DNA from 4 places in the Streptomyces sp. NPDC102437 genome. Region 1 is predicted to be linked to each of the others. Evidence: riboswitches for the same ligand, from Rfam matches in the RefSeq annotation. Region 1 holds a riboswitch; each other region holds the start of a gene.
The links. A riboswitch is a leader RNA that binds a small molecule or an ion and turns the genes downstream of it on or off. The one in region 1 is predicted to bind cyclic di-AMP.

Region 1 (6,975 bases):
GGGCGGCCGACTGCCGTGCCGCCGGAATCGCGGTGGGCTGTTTCCGGCCCCCGTCGGTGCCGGACGGGGTGTCCCGGCTGCGGCTGACGGCTCGGGCCGACCTGACCGAGGAGCAGATCGCCACCGCCGTTTCGGTCGTGCGGCGGACCTCTCCCGTCGGCTGAACCGGCGAGGTCCGGACCTCGCCTGTCAGCCGACCGGAGAGGTCCGGACCGCTTCCGTCAGCCTCTCGACCGCTCCCGTCAGCCGGCCTGCCCCAGGCCGACGACGAACGAGGTCCAGGCCGCTGCGGAGAACCGCAGGGGTGATCTGGACACGTCCTTGGAGTCCCGCACGGCCAGCCGCCCGTCACCGAACGGTGCGGCCTCCACACAGTTGTTCATACCCGTGCTGCGGCTGCTGCGCCGCCACCGTAAGCCGTGCTGTGCGAGGCAATCCGACATGACGCCCCCCTCGGGCGGTCCGGGGTCACTGACCGTCGCGGTCGATCGCGGCGATGAGGTCCAACGAGTGCTCCGGCGACAGCGCGTGAGCCTGCATCGTGCGGAAGGCCGAGCTGTACGCCTCAAGGTCTTCTTTCCGCTCCAGGTAGAGGCTACTCGTCAAATGGTCGAGAACAATCACATCCAGATCAGAAGTGCTCGGAAATGAGAAGATAACGAAAGGCCCGGTGAGGCCGGCGTAGGCACCCATCGAGAACGGCAGCAACTGAAGCTGCACATGGGGTAGTTGGGCCACCCGGGTCAGATGGCGCAGCTGCTCCCGCATAACCCGGCAGCCGCCGACCTCGCGCCGCAGCACCGCCTCGTCGAGCACCGCGCTCAGCCGCAGCGGCGGATCGGTCCGCAGCACCCCCTGCCTGGCGAGCCGCACCTCCACCAGGGAGTCCAGCTGGCCGGCCGGCAGCCCGTCCAGCGAGGCCCGGGTCACCGCACGTGCGTAGTCGGCCGTCTGCAGCAGCCCCGGCACCACCGAGGTCTCCAGCGTGCACGCGGTCCGCGCCTGGGACTCCAGACTGATGAAGTCGCGGTACTGGGGCGGGATCAGACCGCGATAGGCATGCCACCATCCGGTGCCGCCGCCACCCGCCGAACCCGCCAGCGCGGCAAGGAGATCCCGCAACTGGGGGTCGTCCACTCCGTAGGCGTCCAGCAGCCGGGTCACATCGGCCGGCTGCACCCCGCTCACCCCGGTCTCGATCCGGCTCACTTTCGACTGGTGCCAGCCGAGCATCCGCGCCGCGTCCCGACTGGTCAGTCCCGACGCGTGGCGCAGACTCCGGAGCTCCTCCCCGAGCTTGCGGCGTCGAACCGCAGGGCCGTGCTGCATGCGTGGCCTCCCTCCCTCTTCTGCCGAGCGGACAGTGTGCCGTCCGCATACGGTCTTGCGTGGCAGGGTTCACCGCTTCGAGCGACAGATATATGCATGTCTTGGTGGAACGCCGTCCCAGAGGGCAGCATCGATGGCAATCTGGCGCGAAGCGCAACCTGTACCGATCGCAGGTCGGTTCGGGTGGGAATGGGACGGCTCTCCATGGCAGACCATCAGGAAGCAAACGTCACTCTGCCGAGCGAGCCGGTCTCGGTCTCGGCAGTCCGCAGGTACATGGCCCGGGGGCTCACCGAATTGGGTCTGGCCGCCGAAACCGACTTCGCCGACAGTATCCAGCTCATCGTCTCGGAGCTCGCGACCAATGCTGTCCAGCACACCTTCGGGCAGTCGCCCACGTTCACCGTGGACCTCCGGCTGGAGCGGGAGGAGCAGTTGCACGTCGGGGTGACGGACAGTCACCCCCGCTGGCCCAGGCGGCTGCCCGCCGCCGTCCAGCAGGACAACGGCCGCGGCATGGTGATCATCCGCTGTCTGACCAAGGAATGCGGCGGCCGGCTCACCGTCACACCCACCGCCGAGGGCGGCAAGACGGTGTGGATCGCGCTTCCGTGGAGCATCCCCGTGCAGAGCTGACCGACGCGCTCACCCCGCTTCGCCGCCCGGCCGCGCCGAGCCCGCCCTCCCGAACCCGCTGCGCAACAGGGCCTGGAGCGTCGCCGCCGCGGCGCTCGCCCGGTCACCGCGGTGCACCACCGAGATCGTCCGCCGGAAGGAAGCGGGATCCAGCCGCCGCACGGACAGGGGCGTGGGCGACATCGCGGCGACCATCTCCGGGACGACCGCCATCCCGATGCCCGCACTGACCAGCGCGCACACCAGCGCATAGCCGGGCGACTCACAGACCACGGCGGGTGTCGCCCCGGCCTCGGCCAGGGCCTGCTCCACCCCGCGTCGCGGCGGATGCGTGGGCGCGCTGCTGATCAGCGGCCGGCCCGCCAGTTCGGTCACCGGCAGTCTCCCACTGCCCTCGGACAGCATCTGGCCGACCGCCGTGATCAGCACCAGCTCCTCGACCAGCAGTGGTTCGGCGAAGACCCCGGCGGGCCAGGGCGTCGCGGCGGCCGGCTCGTACACATGGGTCAGCGCCAGATCGACCTCGCCGGCGGCCACCGCCGCCACCCCCTGGGGCGGTTCGTACTCGGTGACCGCCAGCTCCACATCCGGGTGGGCACGCCGGAAGGCGCTCAGCACCGGCGGCAGCAGATGGATGCCCGCCGTGGTGAACGTGCCGACCCGCAGGCGTCCGCCGGACAGTCCGGAGAGGCGGGCCAGCTCATGGCGGGCCTGGTCCATCTCGTCGAGGACGCGCCGGGCGCGTCCGGCCAGCAGTTCGCCCGCGGCCGTGAGCCGGGCGCCTCGGTGGTGACGTACCAGCAGCGAGGCGCCCGCCTCCCGCTCCAGCTTGGCGAGCTGCTGGGAAAGGGCCGGCGCGGTGTAGCCCAGGCGTGCGGCGGCCCGGGTGATCGATCCGGCCTCCGCGACCGCCACCAGCGCCGCCAGCCGTGTCGGGTCATACATTAAGCGTTCCTTTTGGCAGACCCAGAAGATTGCAAGTACACGCTAATGGCTCAGTCGGGTCAGGGTGGACCCATGGACGCACAACTCATCGCCTTCGTCGGGGTCGCCGCAGGAATGGTCGCGCTGCCGGGCGCGGACTTCACCGTCGTCGTACGCAACGCGCTCGCCTCCCGGAGCGCGGGGGTGGCCAGCGCGCTGGGCGTGGCCGGCGGCCTGCTGGTGCACACCGCCCTGGCTGTCGCCGGGCTCGCCGCGGTGCTCGTGGCGGTGCCCGCCCTGTTGCGTACCGTCCAGCTGCTCGGCGGGGTCTACGTCCTGTACCTCGGCATCAGCGCCCTGCGCGCGGCCCGGCGCCGCGCCCCGGGCGGGGACGGTCCCGAGGACCGGCCCGCGGACCGGGGACGCGTGCGGGCGCTGCGGCAGGGCTTCCTGACCAATGCGCTCAATCCCAAGGCGCCGGTGCTCTTCCTGAGCCTGCTGCCGCAGTTCGTCCCCGACGGCCAGCCGCCGCTGCCCAGGACCCTGCTGCTTGCGGCGATCGTCGTCGCGATGGCGCTGGTCTGGTTCCCGGCCGTGGCGCTGCTCGTGGACCGGCTGGGGCGGTGGCTGCGCCGGCCGCGTACCGCGCGCGCCATCGAGGGCGGCAGCGGCGCGGCGCTCACCGCGCTGGGGCTGGTGCTGGTGACCGGCCCGCTGCCGCACTGAGCGCGGGAGCGGCCGGCGGCCCCGGCCCGCCGGACGGGCCCTTCCTCAGCGGACCCGGCCGTAGTAGACGCTCTTGGTCCAGATCTTCTCCAACCGCACCACGGAGCCGGTCCTCGGCGAGTGCCAGATCTTTCCCTTACCGGCGTAGATCCCCACGTGGTAGACGCTGCGGCCGTAGTGGAAGAAGACCAGATCGCCGCGTTTGCGGTGCGAGGCCGAGATGTGCCGCGTCCGGTTGTACTGCTGCTGGGCTGTGCGGGGGAGCTTCTTGCCCGCCTTCTTGAACGAGTAGAGCGTCAGCCCCGAGCAGTCGAAGCGGTTGGGTCCGGTGGCCCCCCAACCGTAGGGCGCCCCCCTCTTCGATGCCGCGATCTTGAGCGCCTTCATCGGCAGCGTCGCCGCCTGGGCTTGCGTCGCGGCGCCGGGGGCGAACATGGTGCCGCCGACGGCGGCGAGTGTGAGAACCGAGGCCGTACCGGCCCGGACGAGCAGAGACGGGACATGAACCTGCGCACTCATGCGCAACCCTTCGTCAGCCGCCTGTGAAGGATGACCTGTCGGGTTCGGGCTGGCGAAGTTGCCCGGCCGCGTTCGGCGGCTTCACCCCGAGGGTCGACCGGTGTTCAGGTCGACCCGTTGTGCTCGGGTCCTCCACTCCTGCCGATCCACTTCTGTCGACCAGGCATCCGGACGGCGGCAGGACTCGGCGTCCGCCCGGACCGCCCCGCCGTGGTGGCGGGGGCTTGTCGTCCCAGGGATCTTGACTCACCGGCTGCCGGATTTCCGAGCCGAAACGGGGATATGTGAGGCTCCTCACGACTGATCCGTTCGAGTGGCCCCGATGAACTTTGACGCTCCGTCGGTGATCCGGAAGGGGTTCGTACCAGGCACGGAAGGCTGGATTCCGCTCACTGTCCACGCGTGAAACGCAAGTTGAGTGGTCCCTCGGGAGGGGGACTTCCTACGCCGAACGAGCGAGGATTTTCGGTGAGGCCGTCGGGCGTGTCGAGTACGGGAGTTGGGTGAAGGGCCGCCGGACGGCGAGGCAGGGGGAGTTGGGCGGGCCCCGCCGGCGACAGGCAGGCGCGGGATTCGGTCAACTGCCCGGCGCAGGGGGTACGGTGACGCGTCCGGCCCGCCGTTCCCCGTCCAGCACGCGCAGCGCCCGAGCGAGTGTGGCGGCGTGGATGTGTGCCTCGCCGCGCTCGTGCATCAACGCGAGGGCGTCCCGCAGCGCCCGTGACCGCGCCACGAGTGCCTGTGCGGCGCGCAGTGCGCCGTAGGTGTCGCTGCCTCGGACCGGGTTGATCCGGCCTACCTGGTCGAGGACTTCGAGGTAGTGGTCGATGAACTCCCCCTCGGCGCGGGTCAGTGCGGGAAGGGGCGGGAACTCCGGTGGCCGCATTGGGCGTTCACCTCGCGCCGTGCGGCGGGAGCGAGGAATTCCGGTTCTCCAGGACGTGGTCCACCAGCCCGTACGCCATTGCGCCCGCCGCGTCGAGGATGAGGTCGCGTTCGGTGTCGGCGGTGATCTGCCCCTCGGTGCGGCCCGTGTGACGGACCAACAGAGCGGTGAGCATCGCGCGGACCCGCTCCAGTTCCCCCGCCTCGATCTCCAGGTCGGACGGCCGGCCCCGCACCGGCTCGGCGAGCTCGGGCTGCCGCACGATGACCCGCGCGCCGGGCAGTGCGTACCGCCGGCCGGGAGCGCCCGCGGCGAGCAGCGCGGAGGCGCAGGAACCGGCCTGGCCGAGACAGTAGGTCTCCACCTCGCAATCGAGGTACTGCATCGTGTCGTAGATCGCGGACATGGCCCCGAACGAGCCGCCGGGCGAGTTGATGTAGAGCGATACGGGCCGGTCCGGGGCGTCGTGCTCCAGATACATGAGCTGCGCGATCAGATCGCCGGCCGCGGTGTCGTCCACCGGGGTGCCGAGGAAGACGATCCGTTCGGAGAGCAGCTTGGAGTACGGGTCGAGGGTGCGGGTCCCGCTGGATGTGCGCTCGGTGAACTCGGGCAGCACGTGACGGGCGGTGGGACGGAACAGCATGGCGATGCCTTTCCTCCGGGGTCTGTCCAGGCGTTGCAGGGGGCCGCAGCGGCTTCCGTAGAAAATGTACAGGACGTACAGACGGCTAGGATGGGAGTGTGATCCTGGTGATCCACTAAAATCCCAGGTCAGAGGTTGTTTTGACTGTTCGCCGAGGGCGGATTCTTGGTAAGTGCCCACGCGGCAGTCATATTTGGCGTAGCTCGGCTGGCTCCCCGCCGTCGCGCACGGCGCGGACCTGTTGGGCGCCTTCGGGCTCCATCCGGAGGTCGAGCCGAAGGAGATGCTCGCGCTGGCGGCGGAGCGGCTCGTGGTTCCGACCGACGAGCTCTTCGCCCAACAGGAGGACGACCGGCTCGCCCAGGGCGTCGCCCGCACGCTCACCCGGCCGGAACTGTCCGAGGCGGAGGCCGTCGGCTGGCTGGACGCGATCGAGAGGGACTTCGCCGCCGGCCGGCGCGGCGCCCCCACCGTGGCCGCGCACACCTCCAACGCCATACGCACGCTGCGGACGCTGTACCTCCTCGCCGGCACCGGTGTCCGGATCGCCGGCTCCCCCACCCCGGGCGCCCGCGGAGGCGCTGAAGCGGCGTCTGACAGAGGTGCCGGCCCTGACCTTCCAGGGGGCGTGACGGGCGGGTGCCACCGCGTGGTGAGGCACGTATCCGGGAGACGCGTCTCATCGGCAGGCGCCCGACGGCCAACCAGAAAGGTCAACGAGTTACCGAACCCGCATCGGGCGGGCCGATCACACGAACGGCTGGTGAACCCGGATACCCCCGTAGGCTCAGCGGGCCAGGCGGCCCAGCAGCGAACCGGCGGCGACGATGCCGACCAGTGCCGCGAAAGCGAGGACCGCGAGGTCGAGGCCGAGGTGGGCCTGGGTGCCGATGAGCAGCCCGCGCAGGGCGTCGACCTCGTAGCTCAGCGGGTTCACCCGGCTGACGGCCTGGAGCCAGCCAGGCATGAGGGCGACCGGGTAGAGCGCGTTGGAGGCGAAGAAGAGCGGCATCGTGATGGCCTGGCCGATGCCCATCAGCCGGTCGCGGGTGAGGACGATCCCGGCGATCGACATCGACAGGCAGGAGAAGAACGCCGAGGCGAGCACGACGACCACGACGACGCCGAGCAGCCGCAACGGGTTCCATGTCATGCCGACACCGATCAGCGCGGCGATCACGATGACGACCGCGGCCTGGATCACTGCTTTCACCCCGGCGGCAAAGGCCTTGCCGGTCACCAGGGCGGTCCGCGGCGTCGGTGTGACCATGAGTTTGGTGAGGACGCCGGAGTCCCGTTCCCAGATGAT
Region 2 (6,975 bases), on a different contig from region 1:
GAGGCCAGCCAGCGCGAGCAGCAGGCCGCCGCGCTCAAGGCGGAGTACGAACGCGACACCGCGATCAAGCGGGCCGGCTTCCTCGCCGAGACCGAGCAGTACAACGCCCGCGCCGCACAGGCCGGACCGCTCGCCGGCGCCAGGGCCTCGCAGGAGGTCATCGAGGAGCAGACCGCGCTGGCCGAACGGCAGGCCGCGCTCGCCGCGCAGCGGCTGGAGGCGGAGGTCCGGCGCCCGGCGGACGCCGAGGCGTACCGGCAGCGCACCCTGGCGGAGGCGGCCCGGGACCGGGCGAAGTTCGAGGCGGACGGCAACGCGTACACCGAACGGACCCTCGCCCAGGCGCAGGCCGACGCCAACAGTGCGCGCGCCGCGTCGCTGCGTGACGGCAACCAGGAGCTCATCGCCGCCAACCGCATCGTGGAGAACCTGCCCGCCCTGGCCGACGCCGCCGCCCGGGGCATGTCCGGCGCCGACCTCACCGTGCTCAACGGCACCGATGGCGTCAACGAGTTGGCGGCGGGCGTCGTCGGCCAGGGGCTGGCGATCCTCCACTCGCTGCAACGGGGCGTGGACCCGGTGAAGCGGCAGGAGGACGGAATGAAGGGCGGGCGGACCCGATTGGTCAAAAGGGCGCCGGAGATGCCGTAGAGTTGTGTTCACCGACGCGGGGTGGAGCAGCTCGGTAGCTCGCTGGGCTCATAACCCAGAGGTCGCAGGTTCAAATCCTGTCCCCGCTACTGAAGAATTCAGGCCCGGCACGCATGCAGCGTGCCGGGCCTGATTCGTTTTGCTGTGCCCATTCCCCCCATTGGCCGAAGAGGATTCGCCGCTCCGTTCCGGTCCGGCGAGCCTGGGGGTGGGGCGCGGTACCGTCCGCAGCCGCGCGCGTACCGGGCAGGAGACCACAGGTGTGGAAGCGGGAGAGGCGGCGCGGCAAGCATGTCGGGGGCGGTGCCGGTACCCGGCGGTTCGTACGGATGCTGCCCGCCCTGATGATTCTCGGCGGGCTGGTGTTCGACGCCCTCACCCCGCCGATTTTCACGGCCATCCCGCTGTTCGTGGCCGCTCCGCTGATCGCCGCCCCGTTCTTCTCGCTGGCCAGCACTGTCCGCACCGCTATCGCCGCGATGCTGGCCGTCATCGCGCTGCGGCTGTACACCAGCTCGTTGCCGGAGGCCGTGCCGTTGATCGAGCTGCTCACCCTGGCCACCGTCTCGGTCCTTGCGGTGGTGATCAACGGGGTCGTGCGGCGCGGCAACGAGCAGCTGGCCTCCGCGCGGTACATCGCGGAGACGGCCATGCGCGCGGTGCTGCCGCAGCCGGCCGACCGGATCGGCGGACTGCATGTCGCGGCGCGGTACGAGGCGGCACAGGCGGACGAGTTCGTCGGCGGTGACCTGTTCGCCGTGGCGGACACCCCGCAGGGGGTGCGGCTGGTGGTCGGTGACGTACGGGGGAAGGGGCTCGACGCCGTCGAGACGGTGGCGGTGGTCATCGGGGCCTTCCGCGAGGCGGCCGAGCAGGAATCCTCGCTGGAGGGGGTGGCGCGGCGGCTGGAGCGGGCGCTGGCGCGGGAGGAGGCGCGGCGGGGCGGGCTCGATGTGCTGGAGGGCTTCATCACCGCCGTGCTGGCCGAGATCCCGTACGGGCTGCCCCTGGTGCGGATCGTCAACCGCGGGCACCCCGAGCCGATCCTGCTGCATCCGGACGGGGCGCTGGAGGTGCTGAAGCCCTCCGTGCCCGCGCTGCCGATCGGGATGGGGCTGGGAGCGTGGCCGGAGTGCACGGACGAGTGGGATCTGCCGGCCGGGACGACGCTGCTCCTCTACACGGACGGCCTCTCCGAGGCGAGGGACGCCGAGGGGGTCTTCTACGATCCGGCGGCCCGGCTGCGCGGGCGGATCTTCCCGGGGCCCGAGGAGCTGCTGTCCGCCCTGACCGATGACGTGCGCCTGCACACGGGCGGCGAGACGACCGACGACATGGCGTTGCTCGCGGTCGCACGTCCGGCCGAGGGGCAGCCGGACCGGCGAAGGACCGTGCGGATCGTCGGTGCTGAGGAGACGTGAAAAGACGGAAGGGACGGACAGGGACGGTGGCGTGGCGGGCCGATGCCACCGTGCGTAATCGAAAGGCGCCGCTCCGCATAACGTTTGACGCAACGTCAGAAACGGGGTAGTGACTGAAGGTCGGTCAACTCGTCCGGTTCCACCCGCTTGTGTCCCGTAAAGTCCAGGCCAAGGAAGTGAACGATCAGTGGGAACAGCTTGGAATACGGCCCCGGTGTCTATTAACGTTCGATAACGCAGCGCGGTCGTCCCAGCCGTCATCAGTGGCGGCGCCGTGCGCGAGCGCCGAATTCCGCAAGGGAACCGGGGAACCACCTACATGGGGTGAATCGGACACCTGTGTCTCGTGAGAGACGGAGGGGCCCGTAGGAGACCTTCCTGCTCCGAACCCGTCAGCTAACCCGGTAGGCGAGAAGGAAGGAAAGGAGTGCGCCCCCGTGGCGTCCAACAAGCCTGCCCCCGAGGCCCCGTCCCGGTTCGATCACGACTACGGCACCGGGCCCGAAGGCGACTTCACCGGCAATTTCACGGGTGAGTTCACCAGTGAGCCCGACCGCGGCTGGGACGAGTGGAACCCCACCGAGGAGACCGTCCGCCCCGTGCGCGGCAGGCACCGCGTCGCCAAGCAGCGCAACGGTCTCGCCCGTAGCTCCACGGTGCTGGGTGTCGGCGTCATAGCGGCGGTCGGCGCGGGTGGCATGGCCTCCGCGCAGAGCAAGCCGCCGGTCTCCATCTCCATGCCCGACGCCATCACGGACAACCTCCCCGACGCCAAGTCCCTTCCCGGCGTGGGCGCCCTGTTCACCGACGGTTCCGAGGCGGACAAGACCCAGGTCGCGGCCGCCACCGCCCCGCTCACCACCGCCGGAATCACCACCGCCGAGGCCGAGCAGGGCACGACGGACGCGGGCGAGGCGCTCCGCGCCCGCATCCTCCAGCAGGCCGAGCAGCAGCAGGACGCCGCCGACGCCGAGGCCAAGGCGGCCGAGGAGAAGAAGGCCGCGGAGAAGGCGGCCGCCGAGGCCCAGAAGCAGCAGGACGAGGCCAAGGCCAAGGTCGCCGCCGAGAAGAAGAAGGCGGAGGAGGAGGCCAAGAAGAAGGCGGAGGCCGCCCGGCTCGCCAAGCTCGCCGCCAGCTACGCCATCCCGACCTTCTCGTACACGATCACCTCGACCTACGGCCAGGCCGGTTCGATGTGGTCCTCCGGCTACCACACCGGCCTCGACTTCGCCGCTCCGACCGGCACCCCGATCAAGGCCGTCCACGGCGGCACGATCAAGTCGGCGGGCCTGGCCGGCTCGTACGGCTACCGCACCGTGCTGGAGCTGGAGGACGGTACGGAGATCTGGTACTGCCACCAGTCCTCGATCGGCGTGAGCGTCGGCCAGAAGGTCAGCACCGGGGACACCATCGGCCGGGTCGGCGCGACCGGCAACGTGACGGGACCCCACCTCCACCTGGAGGTCCACACCGCCTCCGGTACGGGCATCGACCCGATGGCCTGGCTCCGCGGCAAGGGCCTCAACCCCTGAGAACACCGGCGGTCCTGACGCTCACCCCCCGACGTCAGGGCTGCCGGTCTGTTGTGGGCGGTCGGTCGCGGGCGGCCTCATGAGTGATTCGGAATAGCGAGTTATCCGGAATCCGTTGATTCACTTATGACTTCACTTCGTAAGCTGGGCCCTTCCGACCTCCAGGTCTTCCCGCTCGCTCTCGGCGGCAACGTCTTCGGCTGGACCGCCGACGAGGCACAGTCGTTCGCGGTGCTGGACGCGTACGCCGCGGCGGGCGGCAACTTCGTCGACACCGCCGACGGGTACTCCGCCTGGGTCCCGGGCAACGAGGGCGGCGAGTCCGAGACCGTCATCGGCAAGTGGCTGGCCGCGCGCGGCAACCGCTCCGACATCGTCGTCGCCACGAAGGTCAGTACCCACCCCCGGTACCAGGGGCTCGCGCCCGCCAACATCAAGGCCGCGGCCGAGGAATCACTGCGCCGGCTCGGCACCGAGTACATCGATCTCTATTACACGCACTTCGACGACGAGACCGTGCCGGTCGAGGACATCATCACCGCCCTGGACCAGCTGGTGAGGGAGGGCAAGGTCCGCGAGATCGCCGCCTCCAACATCGGCCCCGCGCGGCTCCGGGCGTCCCTGGACTTCTCGGAGCGCGAGGGGCTGGCCCGTTACGTCGCCCTGCAGCCGCACTACAACCTGGTCTCCCGCGACACGTACGAGGGCGAGCTCCAGGACACGGTGGCCCGCGCCGGGCTCGGCGCTGTGCCGTACTTCGCCCTGGCGTCCGGTTTCCTCACGGGTAAGTACCGTCCGGGCACGTCGGTGGAGAGCGCGCGGGTAGAGGGCGCCCGTCGGCACCTGGAGTCGGAGCGCGGTCAGAAGGTCCTGGCCGCGCTGGACAAGGTTGCCCAGGAGCGCGGTGCGGAGATCGCGACCGTCGCGCTGGCCTGGCTCGCCTCCCGGCCGACCGTGGCCGCGCCGATCGCCTCGGCCCGTACGGTCGAGCAGCTGCCCGCGCTGCTGGCCGTCGCGGACCTCACCCTGACCGAGCAGGAACTGGCCGAACTCACCGAGGCATCCGCCTGATCGTGCCTGCCGCCTGACCGCGTCCGGCCGCTGCTGTCCTAGTGCGGTGGCTGCTGCGGCAACAGGTAGGGGTTGTAGCCGGGTCCGGGCGCGGGGGCGTTGAGGTAGGCGCCGTACTGCGCGTGCGGAGGGAACGGCCGGGCGTACGGGGGTGACGGCAGACGGTGAGGGCGCAGGAGCCCCGCCGCCTGTGCCGCGTACGCCAGGGCGGGGGCGGCCACCTCTCTGCGCTGCCAGAGGTGGTGCAGCAGCTCCAGCTCACGATCGGTGAAGTCCGGGCCGGCCGCCCCGCGGCGGGCCTGAAGACGCAGCGAAGCCAGTGAGATCGCGAACGATTCGTACTCGGCGACGGCCTGGGCGGCCGCCTTTCCCTGGGCCTTCGCCGTGGCCTCGACCTGCGCCGCTGTTTGCGCAGAGGGCCAGGGGGCGGGCCCGGGCACGGGTCCGGGTGCGGCCCCAGGGGCCCATCCGGGCCCGTAGGGGATCGCCCGGCTCCCCCGGGCGGTGACGGCGTACTGGCGGCGTGCCGCGTCGCGGGCCAGGCCGCGGGCCCGCATCGAGGAGAGGGCGAGCGGCTCCGCCGGGCTCAGCCAGCCCGCCGCGGCGTAGGCGGGCAGCTCGGCGGCGAGGGTGCGCAGCTCCCGCCGGCGCGACCAGATCGCCAGCCAGGTCACCAGGCCGAAAACCGGGACCATGAACACCGCGTACACGGCGTAGAAGCCGTACGGGCTGAAGACCGCCGAACCGTTCCACAGCGAGTGCATGCCCATGGCGAGGACGAGCCCCAGCAGCGGCAGCAGGAAGCGGCGGACCCGCCGGCGCCGGGCGCTCGCCGCGGCGAGCCCGAAACCTATGCCGGTCAGCACTGTGAAGAGCGGGTGTGCGAACGGCGACATCACCGCCCGTACGAAGAACGTCGCGGCCGTCACCGATACGACGCCCGAGGTGCCGATCTGCTGGTCCTGCCCGAAGGCGTTGCCGAGGTAGAGGATGTTCTCCGTGAAGGCGAAGCCGCTCGCGGTGATGCCGGCGATCACGACGCCGTCGACGATCCCGTTGAACTCCCGTCTTCGGAACAGGAAGATCAGCAGGACCGCGGCGGCCTTGGCGCTCTCCTCTACGACCGGGGCTATGACCGTGGCGCCGAGGGTGTCGGCGTTCGACGGGTCCGCGGTGGTCGTGGCTATCCAGCGGGTCGCGAACGAATTCGCCAGGATCGCCACCAGAGCTGCGGCGAACGCACCCCAGGCGAAGGCGAACAGCACATTTCGCCAGGGGCCCGGATCGACCCGGTCGAGCCAGCGGAACGCCGCCAGCAGGAGCGGCACGGGCAGCACGGCGAGGCCGAGGCCGACGAGGAAACCCTGAGTGCCCGTCTGATCGCGGACCAGGGCCAGGATCGCCAGACCGCAGAGCGCGAGCACCGTGAACACCGCCGCGAGGCGGAACGTCCGGCTGCGCCACACCATGCCCACCCGGCGCGGCCGGTAGCGCCAGTGCCTGCGCTCCGGCACGGCAGCCAGGATCTCGCCGACCCGCTGCTCCTCGAGGAGCGGGACGGCCGGCTGCGACTGCTGCTGGACAGACCCGTCGGACACCACGCAATGACCCTAACCAGCAGCACTGACACCTGACCATGGGGCGCCCGCGCCCACGGCCCCGTCTCAGCTGCGCGCGAAGAGCAGGTCGTGCACGACATGGCCCTTGTCCAGGCCCTGCCCCTCGAACCGGGTCAGCGGCCGGAACGCGGGCCGGGGCGCGTAGCCGCCGTCCGCCACGGTGTTCTCGAAGAGGGGGTGCGCGGTGAGCACCTCCAGCATCTGCTCGGCGTACGGCTCCCAGTCGGTCGCACAGTGGATCACCGCCCCCGGCTTCAGCCGCTGCGCCACCAGATCGAGGAACTCCGGCTGGATCAGCCGCCGCTTGTGATGGCGCTTCTTGGGCCAGGGGTCGGGGAAGTACACCCGCAGCCCGTCCAGCGAGTCCGGCTTGAGCATCTCGCGAAGCAGGATGATCGCGTCGCCGTTGGCCACCCGGATGTTGGACAGGCCGTTCCGGTCCGCGAGGCCGAGCAGATTGCCCTGGCCGGGGGTGTGCACATCGACGGCGAGGATGCCCGTGCCGGGGTCGTCGGCGGCCATCTGCGCGGTGGCCTCGCCCATCCCGAAGCCGATCTCCAGCACCACCGGGAGCCCGTCGAACAGCTCGGGCAGGTCGAGGACGCGCTGCCCGTCGATGTCCAGGCCCCACTTCGGCCAGAGCCGCAGCAGGGCGTCCTCCTGGCCGGGCGTGACGCGGCT
Region 3 (6,975 bases), on a different contig from region 1:
GGGACCTTCGTCTACGACACGCCGGACCTGCTCTCCGGCCTCGCCGAGGTGGGCTACCGCACGGTGTGCATCGGCGGTGTCGGCTTCTTCAACCGGCAGCCGCCGCTCGGTTCCGTACTGCCGGACATGTTCCAGGAGAGCCACTGGGAGCCGGAGTTCGGTGTGGCGTCGCCCACCTCCTTCGAGGCCCAGGTGACCCGTGCCGAGCAGGTCGTTGCCGGACTCCCCGCGGGGCAGCGGCTGTTTCTCTTCGTCAATGTGTCCGCCCTGCACCAGCCCAACTGGTTCCACCGGCCGGGGGCCACCCGCGAGGCGGGCGACTCCCGCGCCACCCACGCCGCCGCCCTGGAGTACGTCGACGCCCACATCGGCAGGCTCTTCGCCGCCGCGAGCAGCCGCCGCCGCTGCTTCGCCATCGTCTGCTCGGACCACGGCACGGCGTACGGGGACGACGGCTACACCGGGCACCGGCTCGGTCACGAGTCCGTCTGGACCGTCCCGTACGCGCACTTCTTCCTGGAACCGGGGGCCACCGCGCCATGAGCCGCACCACGACCGCAGCACCGGCCGTCCGGCCGTACCAGAGCTATGTGTACGCCTACCCGCACAAGACCGCCTACCGGCCGCTCGCCGACCGGCCGGAACTGCGCGAGTTGTGGGCGGCCGAGCGCAAGGACGCGCTCTCGCTCTACCTGCACATCCCGTTCTGCGAGGTCCGATGCGGCTTCTGCAATCTGTTCACCCGGATCGGTGCCCCCGGTGAGCTGACGACCCGGTACCTCGACGCGCTGGACCGGCAGGCAGCCGCGGTCCGGGACGCGCTGGGCGACGACGCTCCGGTGCGGTTCGCCGCGGCGGCGTTCGGCGGGGGCACGCCCACGTTCCTGACCGCGGCGGAGCTGGAGCGGCTCTGCGACATCGCGGAGAAACGGATGGGTGCCGACCTGCGGTCCGTTCCGCTCTCGGTCGAGACGTCGCCGTCGACCGCGACGGCCGACCGGCTGGCCGTCCTCGCCGACCGCGGGACGACCAGGATCAGCATCGGGGTGCAGAGCTTCGTAGAGGCCGAGGCGCGGGCCGCCGTGCGCCCGCAGCGCCGTGCCGATGTGGAGGCGGCGCTGGACCGGATACGTGACGCCCGCATCCCGGTCCTCAACATCGACCTGATCTACGGCATCGACGGGCAGACCGAGGAGAGCTGGCGCACCTCACTGGACGCGGCGCTCGGCTGGCGGCCGGAGGAGCTGTACCTCTATCCGCTGTATGTGCGCCCCCTGACCGGACTGGGCCGGCTCGGTGCCGACAGCGGGGCCGCGGCAGATGCGTCGGACGCGGCCTGGGACGAGCAGCGGCTGCGGCTGTACCGCGCGGGCCGGGACCACCTGCTGACCCATGGCTACGAGCAGGTGTCGATGCGGATGTTCCGCCGCGCCGACGCCCCGCGGACGGACGGGCCCGACGACTACGCCTGCCAGACCGACGGCATGATCGGCCTGGGGTGCGGCGCCCGTTCGTACACCACGAAGCTGCACTACTCCTTCGACTACGCGGTGGAGATGCGGGAGGTGCGGGCGATCATCGACGGCTACACCGCCACCGAGGACTTCTCGCACGCGGAGGTCGGACGTTACGTCGACGGCGACGAGGCACGCCGACGCCACCTGCTTCAGTCGGTGCTCCAGGCCGAGGGGCTGCCACTGGCCGACTACCGGGAGCGGTTCGGCACCTCGCCGGCCGACGACTTCCCGCTTGAGCTGGCCCGGTTCGAGGCGCGCGGCTGGCTCGACGCGTCGGCCGGGGCGTCCGGACGGCTGCGGCTCTCCGCCGAGGGCCTGGCCCACTCCGACGCGCTGGGCCCGGAACTCTTCTCCTGCGAGGTACGCGCCGCGATGGCCGCGTACGAACTGAAGTGAGCGCGCCGATGGACCTGACGATCCTCTACCGCGGGCCGCTCTCCTCGTGCGACTACGACTGTCCGTACTGCCCGTTCGCCAAGCGGCGCGACAGCCGGGAGCAGCTGCGCGCCGATCGGGCCGCGCTGGAGCGGTTCACGGCGTGGGCCGCGGCGCAGACCGGCGACCGGATCTCGGTCCTGTTCACGCCGTGGGGCGAGGGTCTGGTCCGCTCCTGGTACCGCCGTGCCCTGGTCGAGCTGGCGCACCTGCCGCACATCCGCCGGGTCGCGATCCAGACCAACATCAGCAGCCGTACGGGGTGGCTGGCCGAGGCCGGTGGGGCAGGCCGCGAGAAGATCGCGCTGTGGTGCACGTACCACCCGGGGCAGACGCCGTACGAGCGGTTCCTCGCCAAGTGCCGGGAGTTGACCGTGCTCGGCATCCGGCACAGCGTCGGTGTGGTCGGGCTCGACGACCATCTCGACGAGGCGCGAAGGCTGCGCGCCGCGCTGCCGGACGAGGTCTATCTCTGGGTGAACGCGGCGGAGGGGCACACGTACACGGATGAGGAGGCGGACCGCTGGACGGCCATCGACCCGCTCTTCCCGTACAGCCGGCATCCGCACCGGTCGGCCGGGCTGCCCTGCCGGACGGGTGAGTCGGTCATCTCGGTGGATGGTGACGGCACCGTGCGCCGCTGCCATTTCGTACCGGCGGAGCTGGGCAATCTCTACGACGGGAGCTACCGGCGGACGCTCGGTCCGCGCGCCTGTCCGCTGGCGGTCTGCGACTGCCACATCGGGTACGTGCACCTGGAGACGCTTCCGCTGTACGACGTCTTCGCGGGCGGTGTGCTGGAGCGGATCCCTGCGGCTGTGCTGCCGTCGCTGGCCGGACCGGCCTGAGGTTCAGGCCGGCCGGCCGAGCGACGGCATCACGGGCCCGGACTGCCGTCTGGAGTCTTTCGTTTGGATCAGGCCGGATCAGGGAGCGGCGAGGCGCGGCGCCGGGGCACGCGAGCCCGGCATGATCCAAACGAGAGACCCTAGAGCGGCAGGAGGTCCGGGCGCTTCGCTTCGACGTGGTCGCCGGAGGACTCGCCGCGCAGCCGCCGGCCGATCCACGGAACCAGGTACTCGCGCGCCCAGTGGATGTCGTCGCGCCGTACTTCGAGAGTGCCGCGCTGTGCCTGCGGGGGCCATTCCTGGTCGGGGTCGGCCGGTACGTCGATGCCGAGGACCTGGGCGGCGCGCAGCGCGACCCTGGTGTGTCCCTCGGGCGACAGGTGGAGCCGGTCGTCGTCCCAGGCGCGCCGGTCCTGGACGGACCGCAGCGACCACAGGTCAAGGACCGGGCAATCGTAGCGGTCGGCGATGGCCCGCACATGGGCGGTGTAGGTGGCGATCTTGCCGCGCAGATGGCGCAGCACGGGAACGCCACGGGTGTCGAAGCCGGTGGTGACCATGACCGTGCCGACCGCCCCGGTCAGCTCGGCGACCGCGCGCTCGAAGCGCTCGGCCACGTCGTCGGGGTCGGTGCCCGGCCGGATGATGTCGTTGCCGCCCGCACAGAAGCTCACCAGGTCGGGTGCGAGCTCCTTGGCGCGCGGCACCTGCTCCTCGACGATCTGGTCGAGGAGGCGTCCGCGTACGGCGAGATTGGCGTATCTGAAATTTTCGGGCGCGGAGCCTTCCGTGCCCGTCGTATCGGGATCCGGGAGCTGGTCCGCGAGAAGTACCGCAAACCGGTCCGCCCAGCCGACGAAGGTCCCGTCCGGGCCGGGGTCACCGACTCCCTCGGTGAAGCTGTCGCCAATCGCCGCGTACGACCCGATGACGCCCTGTCGGTTGTTGACACCACGTTGGTTTTTTCTCGAATCGTCTGCCACAAACGCTTATCCTGCACCGCCGAATGTGACCTACGCGACCGTAATAAAGGGTTGACGGGTGGTGAGATAGACCACCCGGTCAGTTTTTGGTAAAGGGGGAATAAGCAGAAGGGGCGGTGCGCCGCCGCGCACCGCCCTTCTGTGTCGCTCAGGTCATGCTTTGTCGCTCAGCTGCCCGGCCGTTCGGCTCAGACGTAGATGCCGTGCGAGGCCAGGAAGGCGATCGGGTCGATGTCCGAGCCGTACGCCGGTCCCGTGCGGACCTCGAAGTGCAGGTGCGGGCCGGTGACGTTGCCGGTGGCACCGGAGAGGCCGAGCTGCTGGCCGGTGCTCACGGCCTGGCCCGCCGAGACGGAGATGGAGGACAGGTGACCGTACTGCGAGTAGTGGCCGTCAGCGTGCTTGACGACGACCTGGTTGCCGTACGCGCCGCCCCAGCCCGCGGCGACGACGGTGCCGGAGGTGATGGACTTGACGCTGGTGCCGGTGCCGACGGGGAAGTCGATGCCGGTGTGGCTGCCGCTGGACCAGTTGGAGCCGGAGGCGCGGTAGTTGGTGGTGTGGTTGCCAGGGACCGGGTGGACGTAACCGGAGCCGGTGCTCTGGGTGGCGGCCGGGGCGGAGGCCGGGGCCTTGGACTCCGGGGCGGCGGAGGACTTGGCCGGGGCGGACTTCTCGACGACCACCGAGGGCGCCTTCGACGGGAGGGCCGAGCCGGTGCCGGCGCCGGTGGGCGCGGCGCTGCCGGAGGCCTTGACACCGAGGGTCAGCTTCATGCCCGGGAAGATCAGGCTGGGGTCCTCGCCGACGACCTTGCGGTTGTCCTGGTACAGCTTCTGCCAGCCGCCCTTGATCTGGTGCTCGGCGGCAATCTTCGACAGGTAGTCGCCGGAGACGACGGAGTACGTCGTGGTGGCGGCCTGCTTCTGCGCGGCCGGGGCGGCATGCGTGGCGGCGGCCGACTGCGGCGCGGCGGCCGGGGCGGCCTGGGCACCGGTGGCACCGAGCAGCGGCAGTGCGACGACCGCGCCGCCGGCGCTCACCGCGGCGACGCCACGGGCGATGGTGCTGATCTTCGGACGACGGTGCTTACCCGATATGGGCATGGCGTGTTTCCTCTCCGGCGCCTGCGAGGTGAGCTGTCGGGTTCGGGCTGGAGATGCCCGGCCGCGCTGAGCGCGGCTTCACCCCGAGCCGGCCGAATTTCTCCGGTCGGCGGCTTACCTGGTTCCCCCGCTCCTGCCACACGATGAGTGGATGTGAATTCCGGACGGCGGCAGGATTAGGCGGTCCGACCGGATTGACGGTGACCGTAAGCGAGTCGGGACGACGAGAACAAGCCACGGGTTCCACACCGGAATCCGCGCCGGGGAATTCGGCACGGAATTCCGGTCACACTCCGTGGATTAAGGATCTTGGCTTTCCGCGCGGCGCACGGATTACCCGACTCCCCCGTCGCCACGCACCGTCACGGATATGATCCCGCTCACGAGGCACCCCCCATGTCCCTTATAAGGGGGCTATGTTCGGGCAAATACCCCCATTACGGACATACATTGCCGATCACCCCTGTCGGAGCCTCAGCACCCGAGCGTCGAGATCCCCCCGGAGTCCGGTGTGCAGCCCCTGGTGCAGCAGTGTCGAACCATGGTGCACGGCCCCCGTGTCCAGACAGGTGTACGTCGCCGTGGAGTCGAGTCCGCGCAGCCGCAGAACCGGGGGCCGTTCCCCGTACCGCTGCGCCTCCAGCCACATCAGGATCACGACGTCGTCCCCGTGGATGTACTGGACCGCGCTCAGCGAGCCGCGCGGCGCACGCAGCCGGTACAGCTCACCCTGCTGCACGACCGGCCGGATCTCCTTGTAGAGGTCCACCCAGGTCCGCGCCTCAGCCAGCTCCGCCTCGGTCCACTCGGTGAGGTCCCCACCAACTCCGAGCACACCGGCCATCGCACTCACGAAACGGAAGCGCAGCGAGCTGACCCTGCCGTTGAGCTGGTCGTTCGGGCTGTCGGTGACCCAGGCGGCCATCACCCGGGCCGGGTGGAGGTGCCCGAAGCCCTCCTGGATGGCGAGACGGTCGAGCGGGTCGGTGTTGTCGGAGGTCCACACCTGGTCCGTACGGGACAGGATCCCCAGATCGATCCGGCCCCCGCCGCCGGAGCAGGACTCGAACGCGACCGTGGGATGCGCGGCCCTGAGCCGGTCGATCAGCCCGTAAAGGGCGTCCACATGCTCGATCCAGAGCTTCTGCGGGTACTCCTCGCCCGGCCAGCCCGCGTCGGTGAAGCAGCGGTTGAAATCCCATTTCACATAGTCGACGGGAGTTTCGGTGAGCAGCGTGTCCAGCTGTTCCCAGAGATATTCCTGCACATCGGGGCGGGCCAGATTGAGCACCAGCTGGTTGCGGTACTCCGTCCGCGCCCGCCCGGGGAAGTGCTGCACCCAGTCGGGATGCGCGCGATAGAGATCACTGTCGGCATTGACCATTTCCGGCTCGACCCAGATACCGAACTGCATGCCGAGCCCGTGCACTTCGTCGGCCAGCGGCTTCAGCCCGCCGGGGAAGCGGTCCGGATTCGGCGTCCAGTCGCCGAGCCCGGCCCGGTCGCTGGTCCGCTGCCCGAACCACGCGTCGTCCACGACGAACAGTTCGACGCCCATCGCCGCGGCCCGCTCGGCAAGGGCCCGCTGCTGGTCCAGCGCGATGTCGAAACCCGTCGCCTCCCAGGAGTTGTAGAGCACCGGCCTCAGGTTCGCCGCGTCCGGGATCACATGGGCCAGCTGCCAGGCGTGCCAGGCACGGCTCGCCCCGCCGAACCCCTGCCCGCTCCACAGACCGGCGAAGACGGGCGTCGTGTACGACTCGCCCGGCGCCAGCCGCAGCAGTCCGGAGTCGTCGTAGCCGGCACCTCCGGTGATCTGTACGAGACCGTCGGGCAGCCGCTGCACGGAGATCCGCCACGACCCGGACCAGCCGAGGGCGCAGCCGTACACCTCGCCGCTCTCCTCGGTCGCGGCGCCGTCGGCGTCCAGCGCGACCCAGGGCAGGAACTGGTGGCCGGTGTGGCCCCGCCTGCTGGAGATGACGCTCTCGCCGGGGATCAGCTCCGCCCGCGCGAGCCGCGATTCCGCCGCCCAGCGCCCGTGCAGCCGGCTCAGCCGCCAGCCGTCGCGGGCCGGCAGCGACCA
Region 4 (6,975 bases), on a different contig from region 1:
AGCCGGTCGAACCGGCCGAGCCCGCGGACGCCGCGGAGCCCAATGAGACCGAGGCGACCGACGCCGACGACACCGACGCGCACGAGGGGGCGGACCAGTGACCGACGCTGCCGCGACTGGAGTTTCGATGCAGTACCACCCGCAGCCGGCCCCCGGCCCCGCCCGCCCCTGGGCCTTCCCGGCGCCCGAGCGCGGCGCCCTGCCCAACGGCCTCACGGTGCTGCGCTGCCACCGCCCCGGCCAGCAGGTCGTGGCGGTCGAGATCTTCCTCGACGCCCCGCTGGACGCCGAGCCCGAGGGCCTCGACGGCGTGGCCACGATCATGTCGCGGGCACTGAACGAGGGCACCGACAAGCACAGCGCCGAGGAGTTCGCCGCCGAGCTGGAGCGCTGCGGTGCCACGCTCGACGCGCACGCCGACCACCCCGGTGTCCGGGTCTCCCTGGAGGTCCCGGCCTCCCGGCTGGCCAAGGCCCTAGCGCTGGTCGCCGAGGCGCTGCGGGCGCCCGCCTTCGCCGAGAGCGAGATCGAGCGGCTGGTGCGCAACCGGCTCGACGAGATCCCGCACGAGCAGGCCAACCCGGCCCGGCGCGCCGCCAAGCAACTGTCCAAGGAGCTCTTCCCGGCCGAGGCGCGCATGTCGCGCCCGCGCCAGGGCACCGAGGAGACGGTGGAGCGGATCGACCCGGCCGCTGTGCGCGCCTTCTTCGACGCCCACGTCCGGCCGTCCACGGCGACCGCCGTGGTCGTCGGTGACCTCACCGGCATCGACCTGGACGCGCTGCTCGCCGACACCCTCGGCGACTGGTCGGGCGACACCGCGGCCCCGCGTCCCGCTCCGCCGATCACCGCCGACGACACCGGCCGGGTGGTGATCGTCGACCGTCCGGGCGCGGTGCAGACGCAGCTGCTGATCGGCCGGATCGGCGCCGACCGGCACGACAGCGTGTGGCCGGCCCAGGTGCTCGGCACGTACTGCCTGGGCGGCACCCTCACCTCCCGTCTCGACCGGGTGCTGCGCGAGGAGAAGGGCTACACGTACGGCGTACGGGCCTTCGCCCAGGTGCTGCGGTCATCGGCCCCGGACACCGCCTCGGGGGCGACCGGCGCCGCGATGCTCGCCATCAGCGGCTCGGTGGACACGGAGTCCACCGAACCGGCGCTCAAGGACCTGTGGACCGTGCTGCGGACCCTGGCGGCGGAGGGGCTGACCGACGAGGAGCGCGAGACGGCCGTGCAGAACCTCGTGGGTGTGGCGCCCCTGAAGTTCGAGACGGCGGCCTCAGTCGCGGGAACCCTCGCCGACCAGGTCGAGCAGCACCTCCCCGACGACTACCAGGCACATCTGTACGCCCGGCTCGCGGAGACCGGCACGGTCGAGGCGACCGCGGCGGTCGTCAACGCTTTCCCGGGTGACCGGCTGGTCACGATCCTCGTCGGCGACGCGGCACGGATCGAGGAGCCCGTCCGGGCGCTGGGCATCGGAGAGGTGTCGGTGGTCACCGGCTGACGAGTGGCCCGGCGGGCGCCGGGCGGGGCCGGTCATCAGCCCCGTCCTGCCCGTCGCCACTCTCGCTGTACCGGCAGATACCGGGACAGAAGGAAGACCCTTGCGAGTGTGATCTCGCCAGGTTCTTCCTTTTTGTCCGTTCTGGGGGGAGGTTGCCTGTCTGCCCTGTGGGATGCGCTACAAAACGGCCTGTCCGTTTGGTGAATGAAAGTGACCCCGCTTAGCGTCGGCTCGACTGTCCGTCACTCGTATGCCGCATCCGCGACGTACCGGACAGTCATCGCCGAGTCCCCGCCAGGCGTGAGCCTGGGGAGCCGGGGACCCATGAAGTCCCTGGGGTGAATCGGATGCCTGAGCCCGGACGGGCCGGTGCGTCCGTAGGAGACCTTCCTGCTCCGAACCCGTCAGCTAACCCGGTAGGCGAGAAGGAAGGAAAGGACCAGCCACTCCATGGCGTTCACCCGTGCCACCGGGAAGCACCGTGCCCCGAGCCGACTGACGCGCCGCAGCGCGAAGGTCGTCGGCGTCGCGGCTCTGGCCACCACCGGCGTCATCGGCGGCCTGGCCGCTCCCGCCTTCGCAGCGGACTCCGACGCCCCCTCCGTGAGCGAGACAGGCCTCAGCCAGGTCATCGCCATCGACAAGACCCTCGCCGACCGGATCGACGCCCAGGCCGACGCCCAGCAGCACCAGGCCGACGCCGCGGCGAAGGCGAAGGCCGAGGCCCACCGCAAGGCCGAGGCCAAGAAGAAGGCCGAGGCGAAGGCCAACGCCAAGGCCGAAGCTAAGCGCGCCGCCGAGGCCCGCGCCGAGAAGGCACGCGCCGCCCGGTCCGCCGAGCGCACCCGCCTGGGCGCCTTCCGGCTTCCGGTCGCCGGCTCGTACGTCACCACCGGCTACAAGTCCAGCGGCTCGCTCTGGTCCTCCGGCAGCCACTCCGGCATCGACTTCCACGCCGCCTCCGGCAGCTCCGTCGTCGCCGTCGGCGCCGGCACCGTCGTCGAGGCCGGCTGGGGCGGCGCGTACGGCAACAACATCGTGCTCCGGATGACGGACGGCACGTACACGCAGTACGGCCACCTCTCCTCGATCGGCGTCTCCATCGGCCAGAGCGTCCGCGCGGGCCAGCAGATCGGCCTGTCCGGCTCGACCGGCAACTCCACCGGGCCGCACCTCCACTTCGAGGCCCGGACGACCCCGTCGTACGGCTCCGACATGGACCCGGTCGCGTACCTGCGCGCCCACGGCGTCAACGTCTGACCGACGCCCACGCACCACCTCGTCCGAAGGCCCCGGCAGCATGCCGGGGCCTTCGGCATTCCCGCCGCCCGGCCGCGGGGGACGACTGCCCGCCCGGCCACCCCGTGGCCAAAATATATTCATGAATTTCTGCCCGGCATCGGAAATGCGGCCGCATTGCAATAGAGTCGCGTATCAGGCGTCGGCCGGCCGCGTTTCGCGGGGGATTGAGGCGGAGGTTCGGACATGCGCATTCCGGCGCATTCGGTATGCACGGCAATCCGTGACGACATCGTCTCCGGTGTCTTCGAACGCGGCAGCCGTCTCAGGGAGGAGCTGCTGGCCCGCCGTTACGGGGTCTCACGCGTCCCGGTACGGGAGGCGCTGCGCACCCTGGAGTCCGAGGGTTTCGTGGTCACCCGCCGGCACGCGGGCGCCTGCGTCGCCGAGCCCACCGAGCTGGAGGCGGCCGACCTCCTGGAGGTCCGCACGCTGCTGGAGCCATTGGGCGCCGCCCGCGCCGCGCGACGCCGCACCGAAGCACACCTCAAGGTGCTCCGCGGCCTCGTGCGGCTCGGCCAGGACCGGGCCCGGCGCGGCGAGGGCGAGGACCTGCGTGCGCTGGGCGGCTGGTTCCACGAGACGCTGGCGCAGGCCTCCGGCAGCCCCGGCCTGATCGCGCTGCTCACCCAGCTGAGACACAAGATCGCCTGGATGTACGCGGTCGAGCAGCCTGCCCGCCCGGTGGACTCCTGGGCCGAGCACGGGGCCATCGTGGACGCGGTGGCGCGCGGCGACGCGGAACGGGCCAGGGCGCTGGCCGCGCACCATGCGGAGCGGGCCGCGGCCGCGCACCGGCTGCGAGGGGGGCCCGCCGCCCCCGGCGGGGTGAGGAGCACGCAACACTCCGTAAACACCGCAGGCGTCCGGAATTAACAATTACGCCGTATACAGAGGGAAGCAATCGGGCGGGATGTCGTCACCGGTTCGGACCGAATTTCGCGCCACCTGAATTTCGCGTGCCCGCGCTCCGCCCGCCCGCATTGTTTCATCCGAATCCTCGCCGGAGGCTCTGCTCCGGAAAACAAAAGAGCCGCGGCCCCGGTTCAGGGTGCCACGGCTCTTTCGCGGAACATGATTCAGACGGTCTCCGGGAGCTCCTCGAGCCCCTCGGCGACGAGCTTCGCCAGGCGGTCCAGAGCCGCTTCGGAGTTGTCGGCCTCGGATGCGAGCACGATCTCCTCGCCGCCCTGCGCGCCGAGACCGAGGACCGCGAGCATGGAGGCAGCGTTCACCGGGTTGCCGTCGGCCTTCGCGATCGTCATGGGGACGCCGGAAGCCGTGGCGGCACGGACGAAGATGGAAGCGGGGCGGGCGTGCAGGCCCTCGGCCCAACCGACGTTGACGCGGCGCTCAGCCATGGTTCTGCCCTTCACGAATCAAAAGTTGTCTAGACCAGTCTCTCACGCGGTGCGCGGTGCTCCGGCCGACCAGGGGAACAGCCCGCAATGCCCGCGACCCCGCCGATCGGCCCTCTCAGACTGCCCCGGCCCCGGGACCTACGCGACCGCTGACAGAGCCGTACGCTTTGCCCATGCAGCCCGCGCCCGAGCAGAGTCCGCATCACGCTTATCCCGACCACTGGGAAGCGGACGTGGTGCTCCGCGACGGAGGCACCGCACGCATCAGGCCCATCACCACGGACGATGCCGAACGGCTGGTCAGCTTCTACGAGCAGGTCTCCGACGAGTCGAAGTACTACCGGTTCTTCGCCCCGTACCCGCGGCTGTCCGACCGGGATGTGCACCGCTTCACCCATCACGACTACGTCGACCGGGTGGGGCTCGCCGTCACGGTCGGCGGCGAGTTCATCGCGACCGTCCGCTACGACCGGATCGACGAGCGGGGCAGGCCCGCCTCCGCCCCCGCCGACCAGGCCGAGGTCGCCTTCCTCGTCCAGGACGCGCACCAGGGCCGGGGCGTGGCCTCGGCGCTGCTCGAACACATCGCGGCCGTCGCACGCGAGCGCGGCATCCGCCGCTTCGCCGCCGAGGTGCTGCCCGCCAACAACAAGATGATCAAGGTGTTCCGGGACGCCGGATACACCCAGCGGCGCAGCTTCGAGGACGGCTCCGTCCACCTCACCCTGGACCTCGAACCGACCGCCGAGTCCCTCGCCGTCCAGCGCGGCCGTGAGCAGCGGGCGGAGGCGCGGTCCGTGCAGCGCCTGCTGGCCCCCGGGTCCGTCGCGGTCATCGGCGTCGGCCGGACTCCGGGCGGTGTCGGCCGCACGGTCCTGCGCAACCTTCTCGGGGCCGGCTTCACCGGCCGCACGTACGCCGTGAACCGCGCCTTCGCCGCCGGCCAGGCGACCATCGACGGCGTCCCCGCCCACCGCTCGATCGGCGAGACAGACGAGCCGGTCGACCTCGCGGTCGTCGCCGTTCCCGCCGACCGGGTCCCGGAAGCCGTCGCGGACTGCGGCGAGCACGGCGTCCAGGGCCTGGTCGTGCTCTCCGCCGGATACGCCGAATGGGGCGCCGAGGGCCGGGAACGGCAGCGCGAGCTGGTCCGCCAGGCCCGCTCGTACGGGATGCGGATCATCGGCCCGAACGCGTTCGGCCTGATCAACAACGCCGAAACGGTTCGGCTGAACGCCTCGCTCGCCCCCGAGCCGCCCGCCCCCGGGCGCATCGGCCTCTTCACCCAGTCCGGAGCGATCGGCATCGCGCTGCTCTCCGGGCTCTACCGGCGCGGCGCGGGCCTGTCCACCTTCATCTCGGCGGGCAACCGCGCCGACATCTCCGGCAACGACTTCCTCCAGTACTGGTACGAGGACCCCGACACCGACGTCGCCCTGCTCTACCTCGAATCGCTCGGCAATCCCCGCAAGTTCACCCGCCTCGCGCGGCGTACCGCGGCAGTGAAGCCGGTGGTCGTGGTGAAGGGCGCCCGGCACAGCGGTTCCACCCCGCCCGGCCACGCGGTACCGATCAGCCGGATCCCGGACGCGACGGTCTCGGCACTGATGAGGCAGGCGGGCGTGATCCGGGTCGACACGGTGACCGAGATGGTCGACGCGGGCCTCCTCCTCGCCGACCAGCCGCTCCCGGCCGGCCCCCGGGTCGCGATCCTCGGCAACTCCGAATCGCTCGGCCTCCTCACGTACGACGCCTGCCTCGCCGAAGGGCTGCGCCCGCGCCCGCCTCTCGACCTCACCACCGCCGCCACCCCGCAGGACTTCAGGAACGCCCTGGCCGAGGCCCTCGCCGACGACGGCTGCGACTCGGTGGTGGTGACGGCGATCCCGTGGGTCGGCGAGGACGGCGAGGCGGAATCGGGCGACGGGGAGGTGCTCGCGGCAGCCCTGCACACGGCCGCCGCCGCAGGCCCCGCCAAGCCGGTGGCCGTCGTGCACGTCGAGATCGGCGGGCTGGCCGAGGCTCTCGCCGCGGCCACCAGCACGGTCGCCCAGCCCCGCCCGGCCCCGGCCCAGAACCCGCCCGCCCCGGCAGCGCGGACCGGATCGACCACTCCGCCCGGCCCCGCCCCGGCACCCGCAGCCCCCCTCGCCGGCGCCCCCGGCACAGCCCCCCTCGCCGGCGCCCCCGGTGCCCGGAACGGCCGGATCCCCGCGTACCCCGCCGCCGAACGGGCGGTGCGCGCCCTGGCCGAAGCGGTGCGGTACGCGCAGTGGCGGCGGCAGGCCGCCGTGCCCGGCAAGGTGCCCGAGTTCCTGGACGACACCATCGACGAGCCCGGCACCGCCGGCCTCATCGACACCCTCCTCGGCCCCGACCCCGACCCGAGGGGTCTCCAGCTCACACCCGACCAGGCCCGCGAACTCCTTGGCCGCTACGGCATCACCGTACGGGCGACGCTCCCGGCGCCCGACCCGGACGCCGCGGTCGCGGCGGCGGCCCGGCTCGGCTACCCCGTGGCGCTCAAGACCACCGCGCCGCACCTGCGTCACCGGGCCGATCTCGGCGGTGTCCGGCTCGACCTCGCCAACGAGACCGCGCTGCGCCGGGCGTACGGCGAACTGACCGACCTCCTCGGCAAGCCCGCCGAACTCCAGCCCGTGGTCCAGTCCATGGCGCCGCGCGGCGTCGACACCGTCGTACGGGCCACGATCGACCCGGCGGCCGGCGCTGTCCTCTCCTTCGGGCTCGCGGGCGCGCCCTCCGAACTCCTCGGCGACACCGCCCACCGCCTCGTCCCGGCCA

Region 2: linked by a shared signal. The riboswitch ahead of ACIRJP_RS21295 (M23 family metallopeptidase) and the one ahead of ACIRJP_RS16985 (C40 family peptidase) in region 1 are both predicted to bind cyclic di-AMP.
Region 3: linked by a shared signal. The riboswitch ahead of ACIRJP_RS39515 (peptidoglycan DD-metalloendopeptidase family protein) and the one ahead of ACIRJP_RS16985 (C40 family peptidase) in region 1 are both predicted to bind cyclic di-AMP.
Region 4: linked by a shared signal. The riboswitch ahead of ACIRJP_RS11555 (M23 family metallopeptidase) and the one ahead of ACIRJP_RS16985 (C40 family peptidase) in region 1 are both predicted to bind cyclic di-AMP.

Annotation. Positions count from the first base shown of each region.
Region 1 covers NZ_JBIWKI010000011.1:245,844-252,818, reverse strand. The annotation lists gene ACIRJP_RS17015 (8-amino-7-oxononanoate synthase) at 1-164, shown strand, start outside; gene ACIRJP_RS17010 (DUF397 domain-containing protein) at 243-443, opposite strand; gene ACIRJP_RS17005 (helix-turn-helix domain-containing protein) at 469-1,329, opposite strand; gene ACIRJP_RS17000 (ATP-binding protein) at 1,534-1,965, shown strand; gene ACIRJP_RS16995 (LysR family transcriptional regulator) at 1,975-2,910, opposite strand; gene ACIRJP_RS16990 (LysE family translocator) at 2,983-3,615, shown strand; gene ACIRJP_RS16985 (C40 family peptidase) at 3,661-4,134, opposite strand; cyclic di-AMP (ydaO/yuaA leader) riboswitch at 4,138-4,310, opposite strand; gene ACIRJP_RS16980 (hypothetical protein) at 4,712-5,020, opposite strand; gene ACIRJP_RS16975 (ATP-dependent Clp protease proteolytic subunit) at 5,028-5,663, opposite strand; partial or broken gene ACIRJP_RS16970 (DUF2785 domain-containing protein) at 5,884-6,177, shown strand; gene ACIRJP_RS16965 (ABC transporter permease) at 6,454-6,975, opposite strand, start outside.
Region 2 covers NZ_JBIWKI010000015.1:177,601-184,575, forward strand. The annotation lists gene ACIRJP_RS21280 (SPFH domain-containing protein) at 1-651, shown strand, start outside; tRNA gene ACIRJP_RS21285 (tRNA-Met) at 667-740, shown strand; gene ACIRJP_RS21290 (PP2C family protein-serine/threonine phosphatase) at 912-2,072, shown strand; cyclic di-AMP (ydaO/yuaA leader) riboswitch at 2,346-2,498, shown strand; gene ACIRJP_RS21295 (M23 family metallopeptidase) at 2,510-3,604, shown strand; gene ACIRJP_RS21300 (aldo/keto reductase) at 3,731-4,675, shown strand; gene ACIRJP_RS21305 (PrsW family intramembrane metalloprotease) at 4,714-6,273, opposite strand; gene trmB (tRNA (guanosine(46)-N7)-methyltransferase TrmB) at 6,340-6,975, opposite strand, start outside.
Region 3 covers NZ_JBIWKI010000072.1:5,890-12,864, reverse strand. The annotation lists gene ACIRJP_RS39535 (STM4013/SEN3800 family hydrolase) at 1-543, shown strand, start outside; gene ACIRJP_RS39530 (STM4012 family radical SAM protein) at 540-1,913, shown strand; gene ACIRJP_RS39525 (STM4011 family radical SAM protein) at 1,922-2,800, shown strand; gene ACIRJP_RS39520 (SGNH/GDSL hydrolase family protein) at 2,941-3,783, opposite strand; gene ACIRJP_RS39515 (peptidoglycan DD-metalloendopeptidase family protein) at 3,972-4,889, opposite strand; cyclic di-AMP (ydaO/yuaA leader) riboswitch at 4,893-5,049, opposite strand; gene ACIRJP_RS39510 (alpha-galactosidase) at 5,347-6,975, opposite strand, start outside.
Region 4 covers NZ_JBIWKI010000007.1:111,754-118,728, forward strand. The annotation lists gene ACIRJP_RS11545 (M16 family metallopeptidase) at 1-101, shown strand, start outside; gene ACIRJP_RS11550 (M16 family metallopeptidase) at 128-1,510, shown strand; cyclic di-AMP (ydaO/yuaA leader) riboswitch at 1,782-1,948, shown strand; gene ACIRJP_RS11555 (M23 family metallopeptidase) at 1,961-2,770, shown strand; gene ACIRJP_RS11560 (GntR family transcriptional regulator) at 2,996-3,685, shown strand; gene ACIRJP_RS11565 (HPr family phosphocarrier protein) at 3,889-4,170, opposite strand; gene ACIRJP_RS11570 (GNAT family N-acetyltransferase) at 4,344-6,975, shown strand, end outside.